One region of the Paenibacillus sp. FSL W8-0194 genome, then DNA from elsewhere that is predicted to be linked to it. Evidence: riboswitches for the same ligand, from Rfam matches in the RefSeq annotation. Region 1 holds a riboswitch; each other region holds the start of a gene.
The links. A riboswitch is a leader RNA that binds a small molecule or an ion and turns the genes downstream of it on or off. The one in region 1 is predicted to bind thiamine pyrophosphate.
Positions count from the first base shown of each region.

Region 2: another riboswitch for thiamine pyrophosphate. It lies ahead of tenI (thiazole tautomerase TenI); the one in region 1 lies ahead of MKY58_RS01375 (ABC transporter substrate-binding protein).
Region 3: another riboswitch for thiamine pyrophosphate. It lies ahead of MKY58_RS05610 (ECF transporter S component); the one in region 1 lies ahead of MKY58_RS01375 (ABC transporter substrate-binding protein).
Region 4: another riboswitch for thiamine pyrophosphate. It lies ahead of tenA (thiaminase II); the one in region 1 lies ahead of MKY58_RS01375 (ABC transporter substrate-binding protein).

Region 1 covers NZ_CP150205.1:341,491-349,407, forward strand. Annotated here, with positions in the region: gene MKY58_RS01365 (ABC transporter permease) at 1-468, opposite strand, end outside; gene MKY58_RS01370 (MTH1187 family thiamine-binding protein) at 465-758, opposite strand; gene MKY58_RS01375 (ABC transporter substrate-binding protein) at 833-1,879, opposite strand; TPP riboswitch at 2,059-2,170, opposite strand; gene MKY58_RS01380 (endospore germination permease) at 2,345-3,406, shown strand; gene MKY58_RS01385 (spore germination protein) at 3,403-4,842, shown strand; gene MKY58_RS01390 (Ger(x)C family spore germination protein) at 4,839-5,987, shown strand; gene MKY58_RS01395 (MFS transporter) at 6,011-7,255, opposite strand; gene MKY58_RS01400 (pyridoxamine 5'-phosphate oxidase family protein) at 7,461-7,880, shown strand.
Region 2 covers NZ_CP150205.1:1,565,536-1,572,017, forward strand. Annotated here, with positions in the region: gene sdaAB (L-serine ammonia-lyase, iron-sulfur-dependent subunit beta) at 1-416, shown strand, start outside; gene sdaAA (L-serine ammonia-lyase, iron-sulfur-dependent, subunit alpha) at 422-1,354, shown strand; gene gcvH (glycine cleavage system protein GcvH) at 1,417-1,809, shown strand; gene pulA (type I pullulanase) at 2,267-4,333, shown strand; TPP riboswitch at 4,467-4,571, shown strand; gene tenI (thiazole tautomerase TenI) at 4,685-5,317, shown strand; gene thiO (glycine oxidase ThiO) at 5,301-6,473, shown strand; gene thiS (sulfur carrier protein ThiS) at 6,457-6,482, shown strand, end outside.
Region 3 covers NZ_CP150205.1:1,307,262-1,315,178, reverse strand. Annotated here, with positions in the region: gene MKY58_RS05615 (ABC transporter ATP-binding protein) at 1-1,256, opposite strand, end outside; gene MKY58_RS05610 (ECF transporter S component) at 1,249-1,857, opposite strand; TPP riboswitch at 1,963-2,074, opposite strand; gene asd (archaetidylserine decarboxylase) at 2,403-3,209, shown strand; gene MKY58_RS05600 (SDR family oxidoreductase) at 3,206-4,072, opposite strand; gene MKY58_RS05595 (phosphotransferase) at 4,084-5,094, opposite strand; gene MKY58_RS05590 (helix-turn-helix domain-containing protein) at 5,409-6,194, opposite strand; gene MKY58_RS05585 (PLP-dependent aminotransferase family protein) at 6,254-7,705, opposite strand; gene MKY58_RS05580 (pyridoxamine 5'-phosphate oxidase family protein) at 7,862-7,917, shown strand, end outside.
Region 4 covers NZ_CP150205.1:1,572,584-1,580,500, forward strand. Annotated here, with positions in the region: gene MKY58_RS06820 (thiazole synthase) at 1-385, shown strand, start outside; gene MKY58_RS06825 (ThiF family adenylyltransferase) at 397-1,419, shown strand; TPP riboswitch at 1,517-1,621, shown strand; gene tenA (thiaminase II) at 1,753-2,451, shown strand; gene thiM (hydroxyethylthiazole kinase) at 2,448-3,281, shown strand; gene thiD (bifunctional hydroxymethylpyrimidine kinase/phosphomethylpyrimidine kinase) at 3,278-4,090, shown strand; gene thiE (thiamine phosphate synthase) at 4,087-4,767, shown strand; gene MKY58_RS06850 (cupin domain-containing protein) at 5,160-5,612, shown strand; gene MKY58_RS06855 (substrate-binding domain-containing protein) at 5,836-6,846, shown strand; gene MKY58_RS06860 (sensor histidine kinase) at 6,875-7,917, shown strand, end outside.

The sequences.
Region 1 (7,917 bases):
GATCATCCGCATGTAATTCAGCATGACCCGGTCGGTCTGCTTCAGTCCGCCCATCGTGGCGACGGCAACGGGGAAAAAGCAGACCAGGGTAATGACGATCAGCTTGGGCAGCAGCCCGAAGCCGAACCAGATCATCAGGAGCGGGGCAAGCGCGATGGTCGGAATGTTTTGGCTCAAAATGAGCAGCGGGTACAAGGCCGACTTAAGAAACGGGACCAGGTGCAGGATCAGCGCGATGATCATCCCGACCGCCGTTCCGATGATAAATCCTTCGAGCGTCAGCCTCACCGTTGCCCCGACATGGCCCCACAGATCCCCGGCCCCAACTGCGGTTTCCTTGGCGATATCCACCGGGGAGGGGAGGATCCATTTTTCGATATGAAACAGCGAGGTGCTCAGTTCCCATGCGACCAAAAAGAAGAGGACCGCCACAAAGGGCGGCCATACGCTATTCCACCAACGTCTCATGGACGGTATTTCTCCGTAAGCCGCTCCATGCTGATGCCGCCGGGACGATGGGCGATTTTGATCTGGGAAATGATGCTTGGGCTGCCCGCCTCCACAAGAGCTTCATGCATGCGGCGCACGACGTCGAGCAATTCCTCGAGTTCGCCTTCCATCGTCGTTTCAAGCGGGTGCACCTCGTATTTGACGCCAGACTTTTGGATCACTTCGATGGCGCGGTCGACGTAATCGTAGGAATCCTCGTTGTTCGGCGTTTTTGGAATGACCTGTATGCTGAGCAGGGTATGAGCCATATCAATCACGTCCTTTTAAAATTTGATGATTGCTGTAATCACGCAGCGGGTTCGCTTGGTACAGCGATCCTTACCTATTGCTGCGGCAAAAAGTCGTTCGTAAACGCGTTTTCGACGTCCAGCGGCTTGTCGAGCAGCTTATGCTCGTACATCCAATCCGAATATCCTTTCCATACCTGTTCCTTCTGCTCGCCCCAGCGCTTGGCATCGTCCTGGTATTTCGGGCTGAGCCACTTCTGGCTGGCCATGACGAGATCCTTGTCGAGCTCGGGCACGGCTTTGATCAAGATGTTGGCTGCATCCTCGGGATGCTCAATCGCGAATTGATAACCTTTGGAGGTAGCGCGCATAAACGCTTTGACCAGCTCCGGATCTTCCTTGATCTGCTTTTCATTGGTGACGAGGACCGGCGTGTAATAATCCAGCTTGTCGGAGAAGTCTTTGACGTACAGCATATCGAGCGGCTCCTTGCGGAGCTCGGCTTCGATGCCGGTCCAGCCGTAGAAAATCCAGGCGAAATCGATGTCGCGTTTCACCGCCGTAAAATAATCCGCTTCGCCCATGTTGACGATTTTCAGCTTGCTGACGTCGGCCTTGTCGATGTCCATGATCGAATCGATCACGGCTTTTTCCACCGGGGAGCCCCAGCCGCCGTACGTTTTGCCTTCAAAATCCTTCGGCCGTTTGATGTTCCGGTCCACGGGCGCGGCAAAACCGGAAGTGTTATGCTGGATCACCGCCGCGATCGACACGAGCGGAACGCCTTGCGTGCGCGCTTGGGTGACGTTTTCCTGCACGCTGACGCCAAACGGCACCTTGCCCGATGCCACCATCGCCTCCGCGCCGCCGGCTCCCGGCTGCACGATGTCGACGTTCAGGCCTTCTTCTTCGTAGTACCCCTTTTCTTTGGCGACGTAGAGTCCTGTATGGTTCGTGTTCGGCGTCCAGTCCAGCACGACTTTGACATCCTTCAGCTTTTTGGGCTCGCCGCCGCCGGCCGAGGAGGTTTCCCCGGATGGCGTCCCCTGGCCCGTCGTTTGGGCGTTTCTGCTTCCGCAAGCGGCCGGAACCAGCACAAGCAGGAATGCCAGCAAAAACAGTCCGATTTTTTTCGTTTTCATTGTGTTTCTCTCTCCCTTGTCCATTTAATCCCCTTCATTTTGCAAAAGAATCGCGTTTCCATATCTGGAGGCGAATCACGGGACCGCGGCCGTCTTTATTTTCGCCGGAAGGTCCGATCATTCAACAAAAAAAGCGCCCCGGATGCGGGACGCTTAAGGCGCAAGGATGACATGGCGAACGCCATGACGATGGCTTTTCCTACGCTGGCATTACCCAGATCAGGTTTAAGGGTCAGTATCTTGGAGGGATACAATCTCAGCCGGCCGATTCCAGCACCCCGGATTCTTATGAAGTTAACGGGTTATTACATTGGTATTATAGTCCTAAGCTCGGAATAATTCAACGCTTTCGGCCGCGCGGCTGGACAAGCCAGCGTATAAATGACCGTAGAAATGCCACTATAAGGATGAAAGGAGTCTGGTTTTTACAGGGGGCTGAGGAAAATCAAAACAAGCATTTCGTTCATTCAAACGGTCATGATTTTGATGCTGAGCACCGGCCTGCTGAATCATGTCATCATCATTCCTATTTTGCTTGACGCGGCAAAACGGGACGCCTGGATTTCGGTGCTGCTGGCATGCGGACTCACGCTCGTATGGGCGGCATTTCTTTATGCGGGCATGGCGAAACTCAATAAACGCCATCTGTTCGATTGGTTGGCCAAAGCCTATCATCCGATCGTGGGCCGCGTTTTGGCCGTTTTCATTGGTTTGTACCTGTTTGCCATTTGCGCGGTAACGACCCGGGATACCATATATTGGATTCATTCGACCTTCTCTCCCGAAACGCCCATTATGATCTTTTCGTTTCTGTTCCTTCTGATCTCGGCTTTAAACGCTTTTTTGGGCATTCAATCCGTTGCCAATACCGCGAGTTTATTGCTGCCGATGGTGATTGTGCTTGGCTTTTTTGTCATGTCGTTTAATATGCCCCACAAGGACTACTCCTTGCTGAAGCCGATGCTTGAACTTGGCATGGGGCCCGTGTGGAAGGGGACGCTTTATGCGGGGGCCGGCTTTGCCGAAGTCATCATGATCTTCTTTTTGCAGCATCATATCCGAACGCGCATAACCTATGTTTCCTTGGCCGTCACGGTTTTGCTTTTTTTAGGACTCACTCTGGGGCCCGTCATGGGCGCCATCGTCGAATTCGGGGCGGACGAAGCGGGCAAGCTCCGGTTTCCTGCTTACGAGCAATGGAGGCTCCTGAACATTGGCCGATACGTCGAGCATCTGGACTTTTTTAGCGTCTACCAATGGTTCTGCGGCGCATTTTTGAGAATTTCGCTCGCTTTGTTCCTCATTCTCGACGTTTTTCGGGTGAAGGGCAAAAAAGCGAAAGCGTGGGTGCTGGGGGGCATTTTTATCGCCATATTAATCATCATGGCCGTTCCTTTCAGCGACCGGTATTTTATGAAGGCCCTGTCCGTCTATGTGCTTCCCGTATCGGTGTGGGGAATAGCGGCTTTTTCGGTGATCATCACGGGGCTGATCGGCTTGGCCCGGCGAAGGGGGAGAATATCGTGAAAAGCCGTGAACGAAAGGAAGCCCAGGCCGTCGAAGGTATCGTTACGGAGCTGTTTGGATCAAGCTCGGATATCCGAAGAAAAACGATTCCGTTATCGGTACCGGGTTATTCGGTTCAGCTGATTTACTGCCAGGGATTGTCCGATACGGCAAGAGTGGAGCAATGGGTCGTGCCCGAACTGATGAATATACCGGAGCAGATCCTGCTGTCGGACGAGATGGATTGGCCGCGCAAAATTCCGTTCCCCATGGACCCGATCCCCGAGGACCAAAGGGAGGCGGCAATGAAAGAGACCGTGCTCGCGGGAGACCTTCTGCTAATCTTCGCGCCGTCGAACAGCTGCTACTCGATGATTATGACCAATGCGCCCAAACGGCAGCCGGAGGAGCCGAACACGGAGGTTTCGACGAGGGGGCCGAGGGACGGTTTTATCGAGGACTCGTACACCAATATCGCTTTGATCCGAAGACGGCTGAAGACCCATCTCCTTGCCGTCGAGGAGTTTACGATCGGTTCCGAAACGTCGACGAAAGTTCATCTTCTGTACCATAAGGAGACGATCCAGGAGCATGTGCTGCAGGAGATCCGAACGAAACTTTCCCGCGTGAACGTCAAAGGCCTTGTGAGCAACAGCCAACTCGAAGAGATATTGACTGGCTTCTCGCTTTTTCCGCTGATGACTTATACGGGAAGGCCGGACTATGCCGTCAACGCGCTGCTTCACGGGAAATTTGCGATCGTCATGGGCGGCGCTCCGACGGTGCTCATCGCCCCGGCGAGCTTCAACTTCCTGCTCAACTCCTCGGAGGACGCGCACCTCGTTAATGTCGTGGTTGCTTTTACGCGTTTTTTGCGGATTTGCGGCGTGCTGCTTTCCCTGTTCCTGCCGGGGTTTTGGATTGCGCTGACGACGTACCATCAGGACCAAATCCCTTTTACGCTGCTGGCGACCTTGGTGAATTCCAGGCAGGGCGTGCCGCTCCCGGCTCCTCTGGAGGCGATGGTGATGCTGCTGTTGTTCGAGATTTTCCGCGAAGCGGGCATGCGGCTTCCTTCCGCGTTTGGGCAGACCTTATCGGTCGTTGGCGGGCTGATCATCGGCCAAGCTGCTATCAGCGCAGGAATTGCGGGCCCGGGGACGATCGTCGTCATCGCCATATCGGTGCTTGCGACGTTTACTTTGGTGAACCAGTCCCTGGTGAACATCGTCAGTCTGTTTCGCATTCTCGTGCTTCTGATCAGCGGGCTGTTGGGGTTGTTCGGCACGCTGTTCTGCCTGCTGGCTTTGGTCCTGTTCATGGTCAACCTGCGCTCTTTCGGCACGTTCTATTTGTCTCCGGTAAGTCCTCCGAGATTCAGGGAGTTGCATAAAATCCTGTTTCGGATGCCGTGGGGAAAAGGCGAGTTCACCAGCAAGGCGGGGAAAAAGGGATGAAAAACGTCATGCGTTGGGTCCGCTGCCTCCTTGCCGCGGCGCTCTTGATCGTTCCGCTTACGGGATGCTGGGGAGCAAGGGAAATCGAACATATGATTTACGTCAATACGATCGGGGTCGATTACGTTGAAAACCAGGTTGTCGTTTACATCCAAATGGTTAATTTCAGCGGCATCGCCAAAAAGGAGTCGGGACAGACGCAGCAGCAGAAGACCTCCGTCGGAAAAGCGGGAGGGGCTTCGTTCGATGAGGCGATTTTTAATTTGTACGCTTCCAGCCCGCAAAGGATCTCGTGGAGCAACGTAAAGTCGATCGTTTTCAGCGAGGCTGCCTTGAAGCATGGCATCGTGGATCAGGTGCTGGAGGTATGGGACCGTTATTACGAATTCCGGTATACCGTCTGGACGATGGCCACCCGGGATCCGTTGGAAGAGGTGCTCAATACGAAATCCATCAACGAGCTGTCGGTCGTATACTCCCAGCTTAACAGCCCGATGCGGATCTATGAACAGAGCTCGGTCATCGCCCCGCTGTACCTTTACAAGTTTATATGGAAATGGAAAGAGAAGGGCGAGACGGTTCTGCTGCCGTACGTCGAAATCATGCCGGGATGGACGGAAGACGGAAAACCTTCGCCCAACGTCAGCATGACCGGGGTCTGTTTTTTGAATAACCAGAAATTCCGGGGATGCCTCGTGTCGGAGGATATCCTGGGCCTGAGGTGGCTGGAAAAGAAAACGAGAAGAACCCCGCTTGCGGTCAAGCAGGAGAAAAAAGTACAGGCCATGTTGGTCATGAACAAAATCAAGCCCTCGATCCGTCCGAAGCTGAGGCAGGGCAAGCCCGTTTTCGACATTAGCGTGTCCATGCAGGCCATGATTCCGCAGCTGAACGCCAGACTGAACAAGAGGGAACTGGAAATGGAAGCCGCGAGGGAAGTGAGGCAACAGGTGATGAGAACCTACTTAAAAGCCCTGGAAATGGACGTCGACGCCTATGGGCTATCGGGCATACTCCGCCGGAATATGCCCGATGCCTGGCATCGATTAAGCGCCAAGGGGGAAATCGATCTGGATTCGGACAGCATCGGGAAGATCGATATCAAGGTGAACCTGATCAGCGGCGGCATTTCGAAATTGAAATAAACGCCGGTTGCCCGTCGATTGCTTCAGTTGCTGCAAGCCTCCTGCGCGATTTCCTGCCGTCGTTCGGCGGCTTGGAGCTGCCTGCGCTGCAAAACATAAGCCGCGAAGCTGAGCGCCACCATAAAAAGCGTAAACAAAGCGAGCATCCATGAGGTTTGGTTCACCTCCAGATGGTCCATGCACCAGCCGATGATCAGGGGCAGCACCGCTCCCCCGACGCCGCCCGAGGCGATCAGGATGCTTGGCGTCGATTCTTCGGTTCCTGCCAGCAGCTTGCTCGCAAAGACAAGGGCGATCGAAAAGATGCCGGACATAAACAACCCAAGCAGCAGGATGACGGCAAACGCGGACCAGACCGCGGCGGTAAAAGGAAATACGGCGAGCAGCACCAGCGTGGCGGCGCAGCTGTAAAGCACGTAAACGCGGTAATGGATCCGCTCGGCGACGGTCCCCGCGAAAATCCGCCCGATGGACATCGCGATCCAGAAGCAGGTGACGCTAAGCGCCGCGCCGGCTTCCTTCATGCCGATTTTTTCAATGAGAATGGCAGGCATGAAGTTGGCTAAACTCATTTCCGTGCCGACATAAAGAAAGAAAAAGACCATAAACAGCGCCAGGATTCCCCAGGATTTTCCCTGATACGGAAAACGTTTTTGGCGTGCAGCCTTGCTGATGTCCGAACCGCCGACGTTTGCTGCCGGCTTCTTGGCACGGAGCTCCGCGTCGATTTCCCCAAACGAGCTTTTGGCCCACAGCAGCAGCGTCGCCAGAGCGAACAAGGAAATGACGAGGAAGGAAAAACGCCACCAGCCTTGGGAGATGAATCCGCTGGCAATCAGCGGCATCACCATCGCGCCGACTCCGAATAAGACTTCGAGCCGGCTCATGGCAACCGCCGTTTTTTCCTTGATCGCCGCGATGATGATCGTCCCGATGACCGCTTCGATCATGCCGAACCCAAATCCGGCGCATACCGCGATCGGGTACAGCCATCCCCACGGCGGCAGCAGCAGGTACGCAAGCTCGGCTGCGCAAAGCAGGGAAATGGCGATCAGCAGCCCGCCCCTTTTGCCGAACCGCCGGTTGAGAAGCGGGGAGGCGAGGACGCCTGCCAGAAAACCGGCAAACTGGGTAAAAATGAGCGTGCCCCCTTGGCTGTATTCGCGGCCGTAATGTTCAAGCAGCACGGGGAGCACCGAGCCAAGCACCACATGGGCCAGCCCGATCAAAAAGTATGATAGACATCCGATCCATATCAATCGTTTCATGGTGACTCCTTTTAAAGGTGATATTTGCCTAATCCGGATTTCGACCGTCTTTCCCGATTAGTATGTATGTTTATCATACTCGAAAACGGCTTCCAAAAGGCAGCTAAATATTGAAAAATCTTTCTGAATGATTCATCCCGTTCCGAAGCGGGCACACTACCTTTACAGCAGTACACCGTTTTATTCGGAAGGAGAAGCATTGTACATGGAAACCCGGATCGTCATGGAGCAAAACATCGTCAAAATTTTGGACCACCATGAATATTGCGCGTTTGCCACCGTGGAGGGAAACAAGCCCAAGCAGCGGTACATGATGCTGTACAACAGGGGCCTCAGCATTTATCTCATTACGGACCGGAAGACGCATAAAGTGGAGGAGCTGGAGGAAAACCCGCATGTTTCCCTGCTGTTCGGGTATGAAAACGGGAGCGTCGAAGGCTGGGCGGAAATCGAAGGAACCTGCAGCATCACGAATGACGGGGAGCTTCGCGAACACTTCTGGAAACCCGAATTCAAAGCCAGCTTCACCGGACCCGAGGACCCGGACTACGTTGTTTTGAAAATCAAGCCGATCCGCATGATCCATGTGTCGGAAAACGGCGAAAGACATGAATGGATCGAGTAAAAACACGGGCTTTTTGCGGGATTTTAGGACTATATAA
Region 2 (6,482 bases), 1.2 Mb from region 1:
AAGCCGGGATGAGCATCGAATGGGTTCAGGGGAAAGGCAACGGTCCGCACCCGAATTCCGTCAAACTCAAGCTTTGGGCCGGGGAACGGAAGGCGGAGATGGTCGCGGCTTCCATCGGGGGAGGAACGATTGCCGTTTATGCCTTGAACGGATTCGACGTGCAGATGACCGGCGAATACCCGACGATCGCGGTGACGCATACCGACAGCCGCGGCGTGATTGCCGGCCTGACAGGCCTGCTCAGCCGGGAAGGCGTCAACATCGGTTACATGGACGTGGACCGTAAGGGGCGCAGCGAAGCGGCCATGACGGTGTTCGAGCTGGATTCGGCGCCCGCCCCCTCCGTTCTGGAGGAGATGGCCCGCCTTCCGCATATTTTGGAAGTGACGATGATCGATTTGACCCAAAGGAGCTAAATGCGATGAGATTCGAGACGCTGGAACAGCTGGCAGACATATGCCTGAAAGAAAACAAAACAATCGCCGAGGTGATGCTGGAGGATCAGGCCAAGGAAACGGGCGTTCCCGCCGAAGACGTATTCCGGCAGATGGCCGAATACTACCAGGTGATGAAGGAAGCCGTCCGCAAAGGGCTGACCGGCAACACGAAATCCCGCAGCGGCCTGACGGGGGGCGACGCCAAGAAGGTTGCGGATTACATGCGGCAGGGCGATACGTCGCTCGGCGAGCCCTCCGCCATGGCGATGGCTTACGCGCTCGCCGTCTCCGAAGTGAACGCCTCGATGGGGAGAATCATCGCCACGCCGACGGCGGGCTCCTGCGGCATCATTCCCGGCGTGTTCGTCAGCTCGCAGGAACGCTTCGGCTGGGAGGACGACAAGCTGGTGCGCGGCTTATTTACGGCCGGGGCGATCGGGTACGTCATTGCCAACAACGCGTCGATTTCCGGCGCGGAAGGCGGCTGCCAAGCCGAGGTCGGATCGGCGATCGGCATGGCGGCCGGGGCGATGGTCGAACTGAGGGGCGGCTCGCCGCTTCAGGCCGTCCACGCGGTCGGCCTGGCCTTGAAAAACTGCCTCGGCCTCATTTGCGATCCCGTTGCGGGACTCGTGGAAATTCCGTGCATCGTCCGCAACGGCCTCGGCGCCGTCACCGCGCTGGCAGCCGCCGATATGGCCCTTGCCGGCGTCGGCAGCGTCATTCCCGCCGACGAGGTCATCGGCGTCATGCTGGAGGTCGGCAGCGCCATGCCGAGCAAACACCGGGAAACGGGCAAAGGCGGCCTTGCCGCCACGCCTACCGGCCGCAGGCTGACCCGAGAGCTGGTCGAGCAGCGCCGCCGCAAAGCCAAGGAAGCCAAAGAAACCAAGCAGCCGCCGTCAGACACCCCATAATGGCTCATTAGCAACCCTATTTCGAAGGATGACGACAAGAATCGAAGGAGAGTCGAAAAACGATGAGCAATGTGAAAGAAAACCGTTGGTACAGCAAGGATCACGAATGGGTCGAAAAGGTAAGCGGAAACGTCGTGCGCATCGGCATCAGCGATTTCGCCCAGCATCAGCTTGGCGACATCGTATTCGTGGAGCTTCCCGAAGAAGGCGCAAGCGTACAGGCTGAAGAAAGCATCGGCACGATCGAATCCGTCAAAACCGTGTCGGACCTTTTCAGCCCCGTCAGCGGTCAAATCGCCAAAATCAATCCGCGGCTCGGCGACGAGCCGGAGCTCGTCAACAACGAGCCGTACGACGGCGGGTGGATGGCTGAAATCGAAGTCGAAGGCGATCTGGAGGAGCAGCTCTCGGCTTTGCTCAGTCCGGAGCAATACGCAGAGTTTCTCGAAGAGTAGCTTTCAATCCGAAAAAACGGAGGGGAAAGGCGTCGGATCCGGCATGATCCGGCGCCTTTTTTGCGCCTGAATCCGCGCTGAAGCGCCTGAATAAGCGGGAGGGCCGAAGTCCGCCTTAAAGGGCCTGCAGCCGCGACGCCCCGCCTAAATGGCGGCGCAGCTGCGCCGTTGCCGCCTTCCGCAAGCCCGCAACCACGATCCGCCTATTTTGACGGCGGCACGCTTCAAATTGGGCTCTTTCGATGCATACAAACCTGTACATTTGGCAACAAAAGCACATAGGATAGGTTAGGCTTTTTGACGTAGGGATGATGCAAAATCCGGTTCCGGCCGCTCCCGGAAACAGTATGTAGCCGAACCAAACTTTGTCGCTGTCTATTTCGGACTGAAAGTCTGTTTTGGGGATTATGCAGCATCCTTGCGTGCATCGAATGTCATAGCTTACGGTGGTGTAATCATGAGGGAAATCACGGAGTATTACGGCGGACGGGATTTGGGCTGCACGTATAGCAAAACGGAAAGCGTTTTTAAGCTGTGGGCGCCCGGGGCCGCAAAAGTGACGCTCGCGCTTTATGAGGATGCGGGTTGTTATAACGCGGACGGCGAGGTCTTCGATCATGCGGGCGGACTCGAAGTCGGGATGAAAAAGTGGAAGGACGGCGTATGGTTTTTGCGATTTTCCGGCGATCTTGCCGGCCGCTATTATATGTACAAAATCGAGCACCCGGATGGAACCGTCCGCTATGCCGCCGATCCGTATTCGAAAGCCGTCAGCGCCAACGGCGCCAGGTCGGCGATCGTGGACATGGAAGCCTGGAACCCACCCGGCTGGGAAGCGGACCGCAGGCCGCCCATGGCCGGGTGCAAAGACGCCGTTTTGTATGAACTACATGTGCGCGATTTTTCGGCCGACCCTGGCGCCGGTTTTCAACATAAAGGAAAATTTAAAGCGTTTACGGAAACGGGACTGCGCGATAAGGACGGCAATGCGATCGGCATCGACCATCTGGAGGAGCTTGGAGTCACGCATGTCCACCTGCTGCCGGTATTCGATTTCCAAACGGTGAACGAACTGCAGGCGGACGATCCCGGCGCTTCCGGGCCGAAGTACAATTGGGGGTATGATCCGCAGCATTTTAACGTGCCGGAAGGCTCCTACGCGACCGATCCGACCGTGCCGGGTCTCCGGATCCGCGAATTCAAGGAAATGGTCATGGCGCTGCACGGCAAAGGGATCCGCGTCGTGATGGACGTCGTGTACAATCATACCTACAGCGTCGAGGACGGACCGTTCGAGGCGGTCGTGCCCGGGTACTTCTACCGCAGGGACGCCGAAGGCAGGCTGGCAAACGGTTCCGGCGTCGGCAACGAGCTGGCGACCGAGCGCCCGATGGTCCGGAAATTCATCCTCGATTCGGTTCGTTATTGGGCGGACGAATATCACATCGACGGATTTCGCTTGGACTTGATGGGACTGATCGATACCGATACCGTCAAGCTGATGGTCGAAGAGCTGCGCCGCGAGGCGGACCCGGCCATCATCGTCTACGGGGAGCCCTGGACGGGCGGGGAATCTCCGCTTGCGCGGCAAACGTTGAAAGGCAGCCAGAGGAATCTCGGCTTTGCCGTATTCAACGACCATTTCCGCGGCGCGATCAAAGGGGACAGCGACGGCGAAGGGAAAGGTTTTGCCACGGGCGGAACGGGCACGGAAGCGGCGGTCCTTGAAGGGGTCAGGGGATCGATTTGCGATTTCGCGGATGCTCCGCTCGAATCGGTCAATTACGTGACCGTTCACGACAATTTGAATTTATGGGATAAAGTGCTGGCGACGCAGGGGCTGCGGGACGAGGCCAATTTTCCGGACATCCGAAACGGGGAACTCGTTCATGAAGGGAGCCTGCATGAGGCCGTGGAAAAATCCGAGCCGTACCGGAGCATAGACGGCGAGAACATCATGAAAAGCGAGACGGTAAAACGCGCCCTCCTGGCCAACGGCATCGTGCTGACCTCCCAAGGGATTCCGCTCATTCATGCCGGTGACGAGCTGCTCCGCACGAAATACGGGGATCATAACAGCTACCGCAGCGGCGATGCCGTCAATGCCATAAGGTGGGAAAACAAGCGGAGGTTTAGGCCGGTTTTTGACTATTACCGGGGCCTGATTGAGCTTCGGAGAAGCCACCCCGCCTTTCGCTTGACCTCCCGGGAGCAGATTGACAATCATTTGGAAACGCTCCGCTGCGGGGACCAGGTGGTCGCTTTTATGCTGAAGGACTTTGCGGGCGGCGACGCTTGGAAAAACATCATCGTCGTCTATAACGCGAACAACCATGAGATTAAGCTGGACGTTCCTTTTTCCAAAACCGGCTGGAAGGTCGCGGTAAACGAAGAGCGTGCCGGGAACGAGGCGCTTGATTGGATCTGGGACGAACAGGCGGTTGTTCCGGCTCTATCCATGAAGGTGTTGTTCGAGGATGCGGGCGGCATCAGCCAAGCCCATCGATTTCTGCTTACGCGTTGACTGCCGCCGCGTTTTTCCGGTTTTCGGTCCGGGGGCGCTTTGGCCGGATGCTTCGGATGCGACGGCTGAAAAAACAGGATGGAAGAGATTGCCACATGCCGGAATTCATGTTATAGTAAATTTCAATTTCATAGCAAATCACTAGGGGTGCCTGACGGCTGAGACGGAAGTGCGATTTCCGGACCCTTTGAACCTGATCTGGAGCGATGCCAGCGGAGGGAAGTGGTAAGAACAACGTTTTATGCTTGCGCCTTATGCGTTTTTTTGGGGCGCAAGGCTGTCGACGTGCGGAAAAGGCCACTTTCTTTCGGGAAAGCGGCCTTTAATTTTTTTTGCGGGAGTTGAGGTCCTGTGGCAGGGAGGGAACTGCATGTCGTTTCGACGGGAAGGCAGCCGCTGGATGAGCTGGCGAGAATTGCCGGCCTCATCCATCCATACGTGGATGCGTTTCATGTAAGGGAACGGGCCAAAACGGCGCGCGAGCTGCTGGAGGGAATCGGAATGCTGCTGGCTGCGGGGGTTCCCGCAAACCGCATCGTGGTGAACGATCGGGCCGACGTCGCGGCTGCCGCCGGGGTGCGGGGCGCGCAGCTCGGGCATCACAGCCTGGATGTATCCGATGTGAAGAAGTGGTTTCCGCAGCTGCGGATCGGCCTGTCGGTCCATTCGCTGCACGAGGCCGTGGAGGCCGAGGAGAAAGGGGCCGATTACGTGATTTTCGGGCATGTCTATGCGACGGCATCCAAGCCCGGTTCTCCGGCCCGCGGACCCGGGGAACTGAGGCTGCTCGCGAGCCGCGTCCGCATTCCCGTTATCGCCATCGGCGGGGTGAAGCCGACGAACGTGGCGGAGACGCTTGAAGCCGGCGCGGCGGGCGTGGCTGTCATGAGCGGGATTTTGGAAGCGGCAGACCCGGTCAGCGCTGCTGCCGCTTATTATCAATGTTTACATAACGGGAGGGAAAACCATGGTCCATCAAGCTGACGTTGCTGACGTCGTCGTGGTCGGAGGCGGCGTCATCGGCGGTTCCATCGCGTACCATCTGGCAAAGAAGGGCAGGCGCGTATTGATTCTGGAGCGGGAGACAATCGGCTCCGGCGCGTCGGGCGCGGCGGCCGGCATGCTCGGCGCCCAGTCGGAGACGCACCGGGCGGACGTGCTGTTCGACCTCGCTCGGCAGAGCCGGGCGATGTTTCCCCGGCTGGCGGAGGAGCTGAGGGAGCTTACCGGCATCGACATCGGACTGGTGCAGAAAGGGCTTTTGAAGGTGGCGTTGACGCCGGACCAGGCCGCCGATTGCCGGCGGATGATCGCCTCTCAACGCCAAGCCGGGGAAACGGCGGCGTGGCTTACGCCTGCCGAAGCTAACGAGTTGGAGCCTAACCTGACGGGCCGCATCGAAGGCGCGATGCGGATTCCCGGGGACGGGCAGGTGTCGGCGCCCGAATTGACGGCCGCCTATGTCCGGGCAGCCGTCATGCTCGGCGCCGAAGCCAAGGAGAATTGCAGCGTTCGTTCGCTGCGGCTGGAACGGGGGCGGGTTACCGGCGTCGTCACGGATGAAGGGACGATAAGCTGCGGACAGGCGGTCATCGCTGCAGGCGTCCACGGCCAGCGGCTGCTGGCGCAAGCGGGAATCGAAACCGGCGTATACCCGGTGAAAGGCGAATGCTTTTCGGTCGTAACGGAGGTCCCTTTGGTAAGCCATACCATATTCACCGACGGCTGTTATTTGGTGCCGAAGCGGGGAGGGAGACTCCTCGTCGGAGCTTCCATGGTCGAGCGCAACGATGAGCTGACGGTGTCCGTCGAAGGTTTGATGGGGCTGCTGGCCAAAGCTGCCGCTCTCGTGCCGCGGATAACGGCTGCCAGGTGGGAGAAGGCGTGGGCAGGGCTGCGGCCGCAAACCCGCGACGGCCTCCCTTATCTCGGAGCGGCTGCAGGCTGCGACGGTTTGTTCGTCGCCGTAGGGCATTATCGCAACGGCGTACTGCTGAGCCCCATTACCGGGGCGCTGATCGCCGAACAGATGAGCGGCGGGCAGCCCGCATTCGCAGGCTGGGAATGTTTTGCGCCCGAGCGGCATGGGGCCGTCAGGCAGCCGGAAGGGAGGGGCGTTCATGCTGGATCTGATCGTTAACGGGGAAGC
Region 3 (7,917 bases), 970 kb from region 1:
GAAAGCTGGTACGGATGGCGGCGTTCCAGCCCTTCCAAATGAAAGAATCGCAGCAACCCGCGCGCTTTCGCTTCGGCCTCGGCCTCCCCCTCTTTTTTCGCTTTCGCGGAAAAGCCGACTTCCTCCAGCACCGATTCCGCGACGAACTGGAATTCCGGGTTTTGGAACACGTAACCGATCCGGTCCGAGGGCGGACGAACGGCCCAGCGCGCTCTCCGGGAGGCGCCCTCCGTTTCCGACATGGCCTCCCCGCATAACCGGTATTCCCCGCGAAAGCGCAGGAGCGACATCAGGCTGAGCAAAAGCGAGCTTTTGCCCGCCCCGTTCGGACCGACGACCGCGATAAAATCACCGGGATCGACCCGCGCCTCGTCTGCCCGCACCACGGGCCGACCGGCCCGGAATCCCGCAAACCGCCGCAGCGTCAGAAGCGGAGCGGATGCGTCCGGCTCCAGCGGCTTCGCCGCTCCGCCCCGCCTCAGGTCAAGCACCTTGAAAAAATCCTCCCATACGCCCGGATACCAGATGCCGTACTGCTGCAGCTCCCGCCGGAAGGCGCCGAAAACCCATGCGGGAGGGCCGTCGCCGAGAACGCTCCCGTCCGGAGCCAGCAGGACGATCCGGTCCATCCGGTCCGCAATCTCTTCGATCCGGTGCTCCACGACGATTAAAGTCCGCCCTTCCGCCGCTTTCCAGACGGACTCCCACATCTGTTTTCTTCCCTCGGGATCCAGGAGGGCGGACGGTTCGTCCAGAAAAATGACCTCGGGCTCCAGCAGCAGCACGGAGGCCAGCGCCAGCCGCTGCTTCATGCCTTGGGACAGGCTGTCTACCGGAACATGCAGCAGATCCGGACGCAAACCGACCGCTTCAAGGGCCCGGCGCATTTCGGGCACCATCCGTTCCCGCGGAATGCCGCGGTTTTCCAATACGAACGCCAGCTCCTCGTCGACGTATGGCATGCAAAACTGCGTATCCGGATCCTGGAACACGTACCCTCTGGAATCCGGCGCCACGATGCCTTCCGCTTTGATCGGGACCTCGATCACTTGCGGAATCAGCCCGCCGAGCACCTGCAGCAGCGTCGATTTGCCGCAGCCGCTGGGCCCGAGCAGCAGCACTTTCTCGCCGCGGCGAACGGACAGGGACAAATCCTTGAACACAAAAGACGGCTCTCCTGGAAATTTAAGCCTGAGCTTGCTGACTCCCGCCACGGTCTCCGGCCCGAACGGTTCTAAATCAAGCGGCTCAATCATGGTCAAGCGCTTCATAATCCTTTTGGGTCACGGGCCGCAGCAGCTGCGTCACGCCGGTAGCCTCCAGCGCCTTCGCCAGCGCAAACGCCAAATATCCCGCCAAAATCGCGGAGCTGATGATACGGAGTACGTATTTGAACAGCATCATCCCGAGCGTATAGTCCGTCACGTAACCGAAATAAACATCGACCGCAAACGAACCGAGCGCAGCGGCCGCGCCCGCAAATGCCGCCGTCCCCATCTTGAAGCTGCGGTAGCGCACCAAGGCAAAAACCAGTTCCGCCGCAAGGCCTTGCGCGACGCTGTACAGCACCAGCTGAACGCCCCATTCGCTGCCGAACAAAATTTCCACATGGGCCGCCGCCACCTCCGCCAACAGGGCAACGCCGGGTTTGCGAATCAGCAGCATGGCGAGCGTCGGCGCCAAAAACCAGACCCCGTACACCAGCTCATCTGCCTGAAAAAACAGCGGCTTGAACAGATCGTACACCGAGCTCCAAAAATGATAGACGACGCCAAGCACAAGCGACAGCAAAATCGTGACCAGCAAATCGCTCAGCCGCAGCCCTTTCCTTTTTTCCGCCTGAAGCACGTGATTCATCCTACATCTTCCTCTCTTCTTCGGTGAGCGGGAATGCGCAAAAATAGGCATGAAAAAAACCGCCCTGGATACGCAAAGAGAGACGGTTAAATAAGCCCAATCCATGGGCTTCTATCGCGAATTCTCTACGCTGGCATTATCCAGATCAGATTCCCGGTCAGCAGCGGATACAGCTGCAATCTCAGCCTGATTCACTCAAGCTCCCGCATCCCAATATGTAACGGACCGCCCTTCGCCAAAAAAAACGAAGCATGCGAAAGCGTCCGGTTCCTGGTTCCAAAATACACCAATTCCGTGCCGGTTGGCAACAGAAAAAATTTTTCCTCGGCAGCCCCTGCCCTACTTCCCTCCCCCTGCATGCGGCCGTCTGTCTTGCGTTAGACCTTATTGATTTAACCGCTATTCTATGTCAATATATTTCAGAGTGTTCCAAAAATAGTATGCTGCGCATTTCGGATCCGGCCGAAATTCGGTGAAACCATAAGGCGGCCGCGAACGTTAACTCTATAAATCGACTCGAAGCACCATCCGAAGGGAGAAATAGCATGGCAAAACGATTGTTAAGGCTGATGACGGAGCTCTCCTCAAGAAAGTGGCTGTCCGCATTGATGGGGCGTTTTTCCCACAGCAGGCTCAGCAGGGGCGTCATCCCTTATTTTATAAAAAGCTATCAGATTCCGGCCGACGAAGCCGAAAAGGAAATCCACGAATACCGGACGCTGAACGAGTTTTTTTCGCGCCGGCTGAAGCCGGGCATGCGCCCGGTCGAGGAAGGGCCGAACGTGCTGACAAGCCCGGTCGACGCCAAAATAACGGCCATGGGCGACATTAGCGCGGGGACGATATTAAACGTCAAAGGCCAGGATTATTCCGTGGCGGAGCTGCTGAACTTTTCCCCCCATTTGGAGCTGTACAAACACGGCTATTTTTTTGTGCTTTATTTAAGCCCGACCGACTACCACCGCATCCATTCCCCCATTACGGGGGTGCGTACGGAAAGCGAGCATATCAAGGGCCGGGCTTATCCGGTCAACGAATTCGGCATGACCCGGATGAAATCGGTGCTGTGCCGGAACGAGCGGCTGATCACCTACATCGCCGGGGAATACGGCGAGGTGGCCGTCGTGAAGGTCGGCGCCATGAACGTCAGCAGCATCCGTTACGACGACGAATCCGTGTCCCGCTGGAACAACGGCGACGACCTGGCCTATTTCGAATTCGGCTCGACCGTCGTGCTGCTGACGCAGGACGGAACGTTTACGCCAAGGGCCGGCCTGAAACCCGGGGACCACGTCCGGATGGGCCAGCTTCTCGGAACGCTTCACCCTCCGGTCCCGCGGGACAAGGGCTAAGATCCGCTTTCGTCCCGTCCCAGAACGGAAGCGATCATCTTTTGCAGCAAACGCCCCGGCAGGATCGCTTTGGCCCGGAGCGTCAGCCGGGTGCTCCCCGGCAGCGCGTACCGGAACGCGGGCCGCTTCATGCATGCGATACGCGCAACGAGTTCGGCTACCTCCTTCGGGTCGCCTCCTTGTCGTGCGCTTTTTCGCGAAAACGCCAGCACCTTGTCCATCATGGCCCGGTAAGGCGAACCTTCGGGAGCGCTCATTTGCGCGAATCCCTTGTCCCAAATCGGGGTTCCGTAGGCCCCGGGCTCTACCAGAACCACATCGATGCCGAAGGGTTTCGCTTCGAGCGCAAGGCATTCGCTGAAACCCTCCATGGCGAATTTCGAGGAAGCGTACGGCGCATATCCCGGAAATCCAAGGCGGCCGCTGATGCTGCTCATCTGGATGATCCGGCCTTTCCCCCGCTCCCGCATGATCGGCAGCACCGCCTGCGTCACCCGCACCATGCCGTGAAAGTTCGTATCCATCTGTTCCTGCCAAATCGCGGCAGGCACCTCCTCGACGAAACCTCCGTAGGCCGTTCCGGCATTGTTGACCAGCACGTCCAACCGGCCGTACTGCCGGCGTATGTATGCCGCCGCGTCCGTCACGCCTGCGGCGTCGGTAACGTCCAGCCGCACGGCAACGATTTTCCCCTGCACCCCGGCTTGCGCCGCCGCGTCCATCAGCTCTGCCTGCGCCTCCATCCTCCGGATGCCTGCGATGACGGCGAATCCCCGCCGGCCAAGCTCAACCGCCGTCAGCAAACCGAAGCCGCTTGAACCGCCCGTTACCAGGGCTACCGGCTCCCCTTGCATTGTTTTCATGTTATCCCACCTTATACGGGAATCGCTTCGAACAGAAACGGCTTCCCGTCCAAATAATGCCGAAGGAGCGCCAGCGAATACGGCTTGCTTTCCCTCAGCTCCGCCGCTTCCCACGGATGCGGGGCATGGAAGCTCTGGTTTTCGATCAGCGCTTTGACAAAAAACGTTTCGAGCGCAGGAATACAGCCCGGCTGGCCGGAAACGGGCCGCAGCCGCTCGTATCCTTCCATGAACCATTGGCGCTGCACAGGGTACAAGCCGATAAACGACTGCGCCAAATCATACAAATAGAAGCCGAAACCGCAGCGCCCGAAATCGATCGGATAAGGCTCCCCGCCTTTGAACACCATGTTTCCTTCGTGGAAATCGCCGTGAATGAGGCCGAAGCTTTCGCGTTCCCGCTGCATGCCGGACATATGGGCCGTCACTTTGGCGGCCGCCTGCTCATAAATCGCGTATTCGTCCGGGGTTAGAAAACTCCCATAATGCTGCTTGAGCCTGGCCGTCTCCCGCGCGAACGGCTCCCCGTCCCATACCGGGCGGACAAAGCCCTCGGCAGGCTTGAAACGGAGGGCTGCCCGGTGCATCTTCGCCAGCAGACCGCCCATGAGAAGGAGTTGCTCTTCGCTGTACTGTCCCTCCCAATGGTCGCCATCGATCCAGCGAAGCACCGACACCTTCCAGCTTTGCCCCCGACCCGTCTCCACCTCGGTGACGTACGAGCCTTCGCGGTTCGGAACGCCCGTGGGGACCACAAGCCCTTCGACCTGCGCCAAATATTCGAGCCACTCCATTTCCGAAACGGTTTCCCTTGAGGATACCGCTGCGGGATGCACGCGGAGCAAATACAATCTTCCCGCTTCATCTTCGATTTTATAGGTGACATGCTCCGACACCTGAATGAAATCCAGATGTTTTTCCTGAATATCGTAATGCTCCAGGGCAGCCGTCAGAGCCGCCTCCGCCTGAACGAGCAGCAGCCTTCTGCTGTCCTCCGAATCCGCATGAAACGCTTCGTTCATGGGTATCTCCCCCTTGTTTTCGCTCTATTGCCGTTTTTTTCTGTTCCATGATTACAAAATTCCATATAGCCAGCATAGCATACCGGGCCCGGAAATTTCGATAGCCATCGCCGCCGTGCCGCCTGCTCCGGTCCTCGCCATCCCCTCTTGCAGGCCTCCGGCTCCATCGCTTGCCCTTCCCCAAAAAAGCTCATTTGCAGCAAAAATGGCGGTGCGGAGTCGACCCGACCCGCCCGCCATGCGTATGTTTGCCTCTTCTACGGGACCCGTTGCCTGTCCGCCCGCGATCGTCGGAGGAAGGCTCCGATAAGGAATCAACGGATTTCGGAAGGTTTTTTTCCCGTATATTGCTTAAACTGCCTGCTGAAGAAAAAGATGTCGCGATAGCCGAGGGCGTCCGCCACCTCCGTTACGTTCATGCCCGCATGAAGCAAAAGATGCTGCGCGCGCTCGATTCGCGTCCGGATGATGTAGGACTGGACCGGCGTCCCGATCAGCTCCTTGAATTTGATCGAAAAATAGCGCGGCGACAATCCCGCTCGGGCGGCAAGATCCTCTACCCGGTGAGGTTTGCCCGGATGCTGCTGGACGTAGTTCGCGATTTCGTGGATGGCCTCGGTCAGCTGGTTGCTGGCCTTTTTCTCCTCCGGCTGTTCGCGGTCATGCCGCAGCAGATGGATCATGAGCTGCTTCAGGATCAGCTGTCCTTCCTCCTGCGCGGCGAACGTGTTCACCAGAAACAGCCTCACGTACCGGGAAAGCATGTACTCGAAATCAACCGTGTCCGTGAGCCTCCGGTAAGGCTGCGGAATGTCGGTCACCGGCTCGTTGATCCTGAAATGGCTGTACGTCAGCACGAGCGGTTTTTGCGGATTATGGGTCGCGCTCGTATGATCCCCCGGCCTGAACAAAAAGCAGCTGCCTTTGCCGACCTCAAACGGCTCGTCGTTGCGGATCACCGTTCCTTCCCCGCTCCATACATAAAACAAATCGTAGTTCTCCAGCGCTTTTTCGCGTTTCTGCCATTTCCATCCCGGCTCGCATACGATTTTCGCCAGCGAAGGCAGTATTTGAAAAGAAGACGGCGACGCATGCAGCATGGCGTCATTCCCCCTTATGATATTTACTGAAGCGCAAATCCATCTATCATGATACCCTTTCACGAGAAATTTTGCACATCCTGCCACGCAAGCACCAGCCTTCGGACGCCGTCCGCGATCTGTTCCTCCGTCAGATGGGCGAACCCGAAACAGGCCGCCGGAGGCCCCTGTCCCATCCAATACGCCTGCGCATCCCGGAATACAACGCCCCGGCGGACCGCTGCGCCGCGAAACGCCTCGTATTCATCCGCGGACTTCAGCCAGTTCGCATACACATGCAGCCCGGCATCGCCGGGCATCAGTTCGAAAAGATCCCCGGCGAGCGCATGCATCAGTCCCCAGAAATGTCCGTGCCGCGCCCCATACAACCGGGTTAGACGGCGCAAATGGCGCATGTAGCTTCCTTTGGACATGAACCTGGCGAGCGCCCGCTGTTCCAGCAGCCCCGGCGACATCGGCTCATACAGCGATTTGGCGCGCACAGCGGCCTCGACCAGCCCTTCCGGCAGAACCGCAAACCCCAGCCTCAGGCCGGGAAACATCGTCTGGGAGAAGGAGCCGATATAAATGACCCGCTCCTGGGTATCGAGCGTTTTCAGCGGCTCGATCGGACGCCCGCCAAAACGGAATTCGCTGTCGTAATCGTCCTCGATGATGACCGCATCATGCCGCTGCGCCCAGTCGAGAAGCTGCCGCCGCCGCTTCAGGCTGAGCACGGCCCCCGTCGGGTACTGCCTGCTCGGCGTCACGAACAAAATGCCCGCATCCCACTCCTGCGGCCGCACTCCCTGCCGGTCGACCGCCGCCGGAATGAGGTTACCGCCGCAGGCCTCGACCGCCCGCCGGATGCCGTGGAATCCCGGATTTTCAACGACGGCGGCCTCCCCATCGTTCATCAGCAGCTGAAAAAGCAAAACGATGGCCTGCATCGAACCGTTAAAAAGGACGACATGCTCCGGACGGGCCATAATGCCCCGCGTCACGCGCAAATGGGAAGCGATCGCCTCGCGCAGCTGTCCGTCCCCTTCCGGGGGCGCTTTATGCTGCAGGCCGATTCCTTTGCGCCCCCCGGCAAAAGACAAGGCGCTCCGCCACTCTTCGTACGGGAAACGGCTCATCTCGAGCGGCTGGTTGATGAAGCTGATCTCCGCCCGCTTCGCGGCATCGAGCGGCATGTTCGGGATGCGGAGCAGCCGCTGCCCCCATTGGGAAAGCTTGATCGGCGTTTCCTTTATTTTTTCCGTCGACGGCGGAGAATAGCCCGCATCCGTGACGAAAGTCCCCCGGCCCGTTTCGGCATATACGTACCCTTCGGCCATCAGCATGTCATAACTTTGGGCCACCGCCCCGCGGGACAAGCCGTACCGCTCCGCCATCTCGCGGGTCGACGGCAGCTTCATGCCGCCGGGCAAGCGGCCCTCCTGGATGGCCTCCCTTAACGCATGATACAGCGCCAGGTATTTGAATCGGTGTCGGTCGAGATATGCCTCCATATGGAGCGTCAATTCCATCCCCGTCGTCTCCTTTGTTCGAAAGGCAAAATTGGACTATTAAAATTAATCTAAATTGGATCTTTTTTATTGTCAATGTCTCCATTATGCTGACAACAAGCTTTCGCGGCTTGAAGGGCTGCGATACCCGCAAAAGAAATATTGGAGGGAAACCAGATGAGAAGAGATGAATTCAGCGTTGACGAAGAAAAGGAAATCGAAGCATTTTTGTC
Region 4 (7,917 bases), 1.2 Mb from region 1:
GCCCTACACGTCGGACGACGTGCTGCTGGCGAAGCGGCTGCAGGAACTCGGCGTGCACGCGGTGATGCCGGGAGCCTCGCCGATCGGCTCCGGCCAAGGAATCGTGAACCCCTTGAACTTGAGCCTTATCATCGAGCAATCGACCGTGCCCGTCATCGTCGACGCCGGCATCGGCACGCCGTCGGACGCGGCCGTCGCCATGGAGCTTGGCGCCGACGGCGTGCTGCTTAATTCGGCGGTTTCGGGCGCCAAGGACCCGGTAAAAATGGCCCTCGCCATGAAGCTCGCCATCGAAGCGGGGCGGCTCGGCTACGAAGCCGGCCGCATTCCGAAAAAGCGCTGCGGGACCGCCAGCAGCCCGCTCGAGGGAATCAGCGTCACATGAGCGGGGACGGGATGCATAACGATCGGTATTCGAGGCAAGCGTTGTTCCCCAAAATCGGTCCGGACGGCCAGCGGAAGCTTGGAGAGGGGCATGTCCTGATCGTCGGCGCGGGAGCGCTGGGGTCGGTAAGCGCGGAAACGCTTGTGCGCGCAGGCGTAGGCACCGTCACCATCGTGGACCGCGACTACGTGGAGACGAACAATCTGCAGCGGCAGCAGCTGTACTGCGAAGAAGACGCCCTGCTGCGCCTGCCGAAAGCGGCGGCGGCCAAAGCCCGCCTGGAACGCATCAATTCGGACATCGATATCCGGGCCGTCGTCGCCGACGCCGCCGCTGCGGAAATCGAAGGGCTGGCGCAGGGCGTGGACGTCATCCTCGACGGGACGGACAACTTCGAGACGCGGCTCGTGATCAACGATTTGTCCCAGAAGCTGGGCATTCCATGGATTTACGGCGCTTGCGTCGGCAGTTACGGCATAACCTTCACGATCGTGCCCGGCCGAACGCCATGTCTCTACTGTTTGCTTGGGAAGGTGCCGACCGGCGGCGCAACTTGCGATACGGCCGGCGTCATCGCTCCGGCGGCGCAAATGGTCGCGGCTTACCAAGCCTCCGAAGCGCTTAAGCTGTTGGTAGGCGATCGGGATGCTTTGCACGGCAAGCTCGTTTCGTTCGATTTATGGACGGGCGCCCATGCCGCGATCCGGGTGGGGGGCATGAAGAAGCCGGATTGCCCGTCATGCGGAAAACACCGCACCCACCCGTACCTGCAGCCGGCCAATCAGTCCCGGACAGCCGTGTTGTGCGGCCGGGATACAGTGCAAATTCGTCCGCCCGCACCGGTCCGGCGCGATTTGAAGGAGCTGGCGCGCAGATTGTCCCGGCAGGGCGGCGAGGTCAAGGAGAACCCGTATCTCGTGTCTTTTGCGGCGGGAGGATGCCGGTTGACGGTTTTTTGGGACGGGCGGGTGCTCGTGCACGGAACGAAGGACATCGCGGAAGCCAAAAGCTTGTACCACCGCTATTTAGGCTGAGTCCGAAGGGGCGGAGGGAACATTCGGCGCCGATGTTTCCGGTTTGACAAGCGGCGGCTTGAAGGATAAAGTAAAGGGTGAAAAACGAACTTCATACGAAATCCACTGGGGGAGCCGCGAGCAAGCGGCTGAGACAAGGATGCTTGGACCCTTTGAACCTGATCCGGATCATACCGGCGTAGGGAAGTGGAACGGACTTCGCCTATCCCATGCCTTTTCATGCTGATAGCGTTTCGGAGCCGCTCCATTTCGGGGCGGCTTTTTTGAGTTTGATCGGCCGCTTCCGGCTTCTTCTTGTTTGGATTTCATCCAAATTCATTCGGAGGTGTTGGCATGACCCGTTTTACCGATGAGCTTCGAAACGAAGCGGATCCGATTTTTCGCGCCATTTTTGACCATCCGTTCGTGCGCGGCATTGCGGAGGGAACTTTGCGGAAGGAGCAGCTGATCCATTACGTGAAGCAGGATTTCGAGTATTTGAACGCCTATATCCAGTTATACGGAATCGCGATCTCGAAATGCGACAGCCGCGACACGATGGCCCTTTTTAACGAGCAAATTTCGTTCATCCTGCACAGCGAAACGCATCCGCACAACAATTTTTGCAGCGTGACGGGCGTTTCGTACGAACAATTGCAGGGTTACCCGCTTGCCCCGTCGGCGAACCACTATGTCCGCCACATGCTGAGCGTGGCCCATGGAGGAACGCTTGAGGATATTTTGGCGGCGATGCTGCCGTGCCCTTGGACGTATACGGAGATCGGCGCCAAATTGCTGGCGGAAGTGAAGCCGGACCGTTCCCATCCGTTTTACGATTGGATGCACTTTTACGGCCGCTTCGAAGGCGGGATTACGGATAAGATGCGTCTGCTGCTGGACGAGCGGGCGCAAGGTTTGTCTTCCGACCGGAAAAAACGTCTCAAGGAGCATTTCGCGGCAAGCTGCCGTCTGGAGTACATGTTCTGGGACATGGCATATACGCTGGAAGAATGGCCGGTTCCCATGATCCCGGCGGAAGGGGTGGGACGATGATCGAGGATATGCAGCATTTGCCCGGCATCGTCAAGCGGCGCAGGCCTCTCGTGCACAACATCACGAATATGGTGGTGACGAATTTTACGGCGAACGGATTGCTGGCGATCGGAGCGTCCCCCGTCATGGCCTATGCCCGGGAGGAAGTTGCGGATATGGCGAAAATAGCGGGCGCGCTGGTGTTGAACCTGGGCACGCTCAGCGCCGGGCTGGTCGAAGCCGCAATCATTGCCGGCCGGTCGGCGAATTTGCACGGAGTGCCGGTGATTCTCGATCCGGTAGGCGCAGGCGCCACTCCGTTCCGGACGAAAGCCGCCCTGGAGATCCTGCGGGAAGTCCGCGTCGCCTTGGTTCGCGGCAATGCGGCCGAAATCGCGAACCTGATCGGCGAAACGGCGGCCATCAAAGGCGTGGATGCGGAAGAGTCCGAATCGGAGCCTCCGGTCGACCTCGCGGTGCGGGCCGCCTGCCGTCTCGGCAGCGTCGTGGCGATCACCGGCCGGGAGGACGTCATTACGGACGGATTGAAGGGATACGTGGTCCGGGGCGGACATCCGATGCTCACCCGCGTAACCGGGACGGGTTGCCTGTTGACGTCGGTCATCGGCGCGTTTGCCGCCGTTGAAACGGATTTGTTGACGGCCGGGGCGGCTGCGCTTGCCTTTTACGGGGCGGCGGCATCGCGGGCGTACGCGGCGGCAGGCGGCCGCGGGCCGGGAAGCTTTCAAGCCGCGTTCCTTGACGCCTTGTCCGAAATGGATCAATATCCGCTTCCGGAAGAGGCGCTTAGCGAGCACCCGGTTTCGGCCGGAAGGGGGTTCGTGCAATGAGCGTTCCGAAAGCCTTGACGATAGCCGGTTCGGACAGCGGCGGCGGAGCCGGAATCCAGGCCGACCTGAAAACGTTCCAGGAGCTCGGCGCATTCGGAATGTCGGCGATTACGGCGGTTACGATCCAAAACACGCTGGGCGTGGACGGCGTCTATCCGCTGCCGGCCGCAGCCGTTGCCGGGCAAATCCATGCCGTGGGGACGGATCTTGGCCCGGACGCAGTCAAAACGGGCATGCTGTTCAGCGCCGACATTATCGAAGCGGTTGCGGATCAGATCGAAACATTCGGATGGAACCGGGTGGTCGTCGATCCGGTCATGATCGCCAAAGGCGGGGCGGAACTGCTGCGGGACGATGCCGTCGAGGCGTTGACGCGCAGGCTGCTGCCGCTTGCGCTCATCGTCACCCCGAATATACCGGAGGCGGAAGTGCTTGCCGGGCGGCCGATTGCCTCGATGGAGGAGCGCCGCGAAGCAGCAATAACAATCGCGGAGTTCGGCGTCAAAATGGTCGTCATTAAAGGGGGCCACGATCCGGCGTCGGACGAGGCCGTCGACCTGCTGTACGACGGGGAGTCGTTTACGGAGATCGCGCGGCCCAGAATAGCGACGAAACATACGCACGGAACGGGCTGCACGTTTTCCGCGGCCATTACGGCCGAACTTGCGAAAGGGGCGTCCCCTGGCGAAGCCGTACATACCGCAAGGGATTACATCCAGGCCGCCATCGAGGAGGCGCTTGGTATCGGAGGAGGCAGCGGCCCGACCAATCATTGGGCGTACCGGCGCAGGAAGGAGCTGGTCCGGTGAAACGCTTTGAACCGGCCGATTTGAAGGAAAGGCTGAAGCTTTATCTTGTCGTCGGCAGCGTCAACTGCAGGCAAGATGCGGCGGAGGTCGTGGAGGAAGCCATCCGGGGCGGGGTCACGATGGTACAGCTTCGCGAGAAAGGGCGGAATGCGCTCGCGGGGAACGCCAAGGCCGAGCTGGGCGGACGCATCCTTGCGGTTTGCCGGCGATACGGCGTGCCGCTTATCGTCAATGACGACGTCGACCTGGCGCTTGCTTTGGACGCCGACGGCGTGCACATCGGACAAGAGGACGAGCCGGCGGACCGGGTGAGGGAACGCATCGGGAACAAAATTTTGGGCTTGTCCGTGCATACGCTTGAAGAAGCCAAGCTTGGCGCGGAGCTGAGTGCCGATTATTTCGGGGTCGGCCCGGTTTTTCCGACCGTTTCCAAAGAGGATGCCCGCCCGGTTCAAGGCACGGCAATGCTGCGGAATATCCGGCGGATGCATGCGGCCATGCCGGTCGTCGGCATCGGAGGCATTACCGCAGCCCGCGCCCCTGAGGTGATTCAAGCGGGGGCGGACGGCATCGCGGTCATTTCAGCGATTACGCAAACGCCCGATCCGTACCTGGCGGCGATGGAGCTGTCCCGCGCGTTGACCGTATCCATGGCCGGACGAAATCCCCAAGCTTAACATATCCCGGTTTGACGTCCCGAAGGATGGATCCGGAATCCTTGATGATCGCGGATATGAATCCAACAACAAGGTAACGCTGCGCATCAGCTCGAGAATGTACCGCATGACAGGGCATGTTGCACCGAAAAGGAAAACCATGCATACGTCTTTGCTTACAGGCTGAATTGGCAAGGGGTCATTCGAAGATGAACGCACTCAGACTTACCGCCCGGTTCAGTCCGGCCCGTCCGGGGCAAAATAGGGAAGGATGCGCCAATGCTTCGGCAGAAGGGAATCCGTCATTTACAATCCGCTCCTTTATTTGTTAAAGTAAAGGGCAGATTCCCTCATAAACAGGGTTCATTTCATTCTACAGTATGTGCAATCCTGGCACGGAAAGAAGGCAGAACATGACGGAAGCAATGTTGTCCCCTTTGGTAAAAACCTTGGACCTGCAGCCCCATCCCGAGGGCGGTTGGTACAAGGAGCTTTGGAAATCTTCGTTCGAGATTCCTCAAGCGGTGCTTGACGCCAAATATTCGGGTTCGCGGCCGGCGGCCACGTCCATTTATTTCCTGCTGCACCCGAACGAATTTTCGAAATGGCATCGCGTCTACTCCGACGAATTGTGGCTGTGGCATGCCGGAAGCCCGCTGCAGCTCGTGCTTGGCGGAGACGGAGAGAACCCGGGAGAGCGGAAGGAAATCGTGCTTGGCATGGACCTGGAGAAAGGACAAGTTCCCCAAGCTTTGGTGCCGGCCAACGTATGGCAGGAAGCGCGCCCGCTCGGGAACGAACCGGTTCTCGTCTCCTGCGTCGTATCGCCCGGCTTTCATTTCGACGATTTTACGATGATCGATTAACACAGCGGTCCTGCGCCTGAATAGGAAACCCTGCTTGCAATCCACGTTGCGGCAGGGTTTTTGCGTTTTTCGCCGAACAAGGCGATATCGCTTCCCTATCCCCCCGACCCAGGCAACTTTCCAAGAATTGTTGAACTTTCCCTCACGGATGAAGTATATTACATCATGTTATAATGTAACCGATTCCACATACGGAATGAACGCCGATACGGGGGATATAAACATGAAGAAGTTGATGATGATCTACATTTTGCTTATCGCCGCTTTCGTCGGATATGTCGTGATGTACCGGCTTGAAGACCAGCGCCGCAGCAACGCCTGGCAGGACGGGGGCCTGCACGGCAGCATCGGCGAAAATTATGTCATGGTCACCTTTCAATCCGGGATGGAATATTGGAAAAACATTCTTAAAGGATTCGAAGACGGAGGCGATGCCCTTGGCGTCTCCGTCGATTATCGCGGCTCCACGCAATATGACGTAAAGGAGCAGATCACGGTGCTGGAGCAGGTCATCGCCAAAAAACCGGCAGGCATTGCGTTGTCCGCCATCGACTCCAGGGCGTTGACCTCGACGATCAACAAGGCGGTGGACGCCGGCATTCCCGTCGTTTTGTTCGACGCCGACGCTCCGGACAGCAAAGCTTATTCATTCCTCGCCACGAACAATTACGACGCGGGGGCCGCGGCCGCCGACCAAATGGCCCTCATCTTGGGGCGGGAAGGCGAGGTCGGCATCATTACGCAGCCCGGACAGCAGAACCATGACGACCGGATGTCAGGGTTCCGCGACACGATCGCCGCCAAATATCCGGCCATGTCGGTCGTGGACGTCAAGGAGGGGAAGGGCGATACGATGATTGCCAAAAACGGCGCGTCGGAAATGCTGAAAAAACATCCGGCGTTAAAAGGCATCTTCGCCACGGAAGCGAGCGGCGGAGCCGGGGCGGCGGATGCGGTCATCGCCGCGAACAAAACCGGCAAGGTCAAAATCATCGGATTCGATACGAATAAGGCCACCTTGGACCGGATTTCCGACGGAACGATTTCGGCCACGATCGCCCAAGGCACTTGGAATATGGGGTATTGGTCGCTGCAGTATCTGTTTCATCTGCACCACGGTCTGACGGTCCCCGCCCCGACGCTCGGGAATGACGTTTCTCCCCTGCCGCCGCGGGTGGACACGGGGGTAACGATCGTAACCCGGGAGAATGTGAAGGATTATTATGCGAAATAAACGGAAGGGAACATGGAGGGACAAGTTGATGCAGTGGGGCCGCTTCAGCGACTTGCCGCTCCGGTACAAGCTTAGCGTCCTGTTTCTGATGGTCGGCATCCTGCCGTCGATCGCGCTCGGCGTGCTGGTCAACTTCACGGTGAACCGGATCGTGGACCAGCAGGTGACGGCGAACACGATCCAATTGATCGGCAAGGTGAACCAAACGCTTGATAACGATATGGAGAACCTGCAAAACATCACGTACCTGATCGGGTTCGATCCGAAGATCAAACTGTTTCTGGACGGCCGGATGCCTTCGGCTCGCGGCGGCACGGCGGCAGGCGGGCAAAAGCCGGTGCTTGACGATAAAAACGGCGAGTTGTACGCGGTTAAGCAGTATTTGCAAGGGTTTACGACGCTTTACCCCGAGATTGCGGCGATCCTGGTCGTAAACGGCAGCGGGGATTACGTCAGCAACGAAATGTATGCCCGGTCTCCGGAGAACCTGACGCGCGATGACTGGTACATGGAAGCGGCCAAACATGAAGGTTTGTTTACGGTGCTTGGCCATCCGCAGCAGCGCAACGTAACGACCCATGTCCATTATGCGAATGACGAGCTGGTTTCGGTCGTCCGTTCGTTTGTGGATCCCGATACCCGCAAGGTTACCGGGGCGGTGCTGATCGACCTGAAGCTGCGGGCGGTCGCGAAGGCGGTCCGCGACGTGACGCTTGGGAAAAACGGGTATCTTATGGTGACGGAAAAAAACGGCTCCCCGATCTATGCGCCGGACGACCCTCTCGTACCGGAGGTGCCTTCGGCCTGGTTTCCACAACAGGATAGCGGCGCGTTCGTAAAAGAGGCGGGGGGACGCCGCCTGCAATTCATCTACGGCACGTCCTCGTTTACGGGTTGGCGGACCATCGGCGTCTTCGAAACGAATGAAGCGATATATGAGGTCCGGGAAATCCGTTTTTATCTCATCTGCTTTTTGTTCGTCGTTTGCCTGTTCGGCCTTACGGCTTCCTATACGCTTTCCCAGTCCATTTCCCGGCCGATCCGCCAGCTGATGTCTTTCATGCAAAAGGC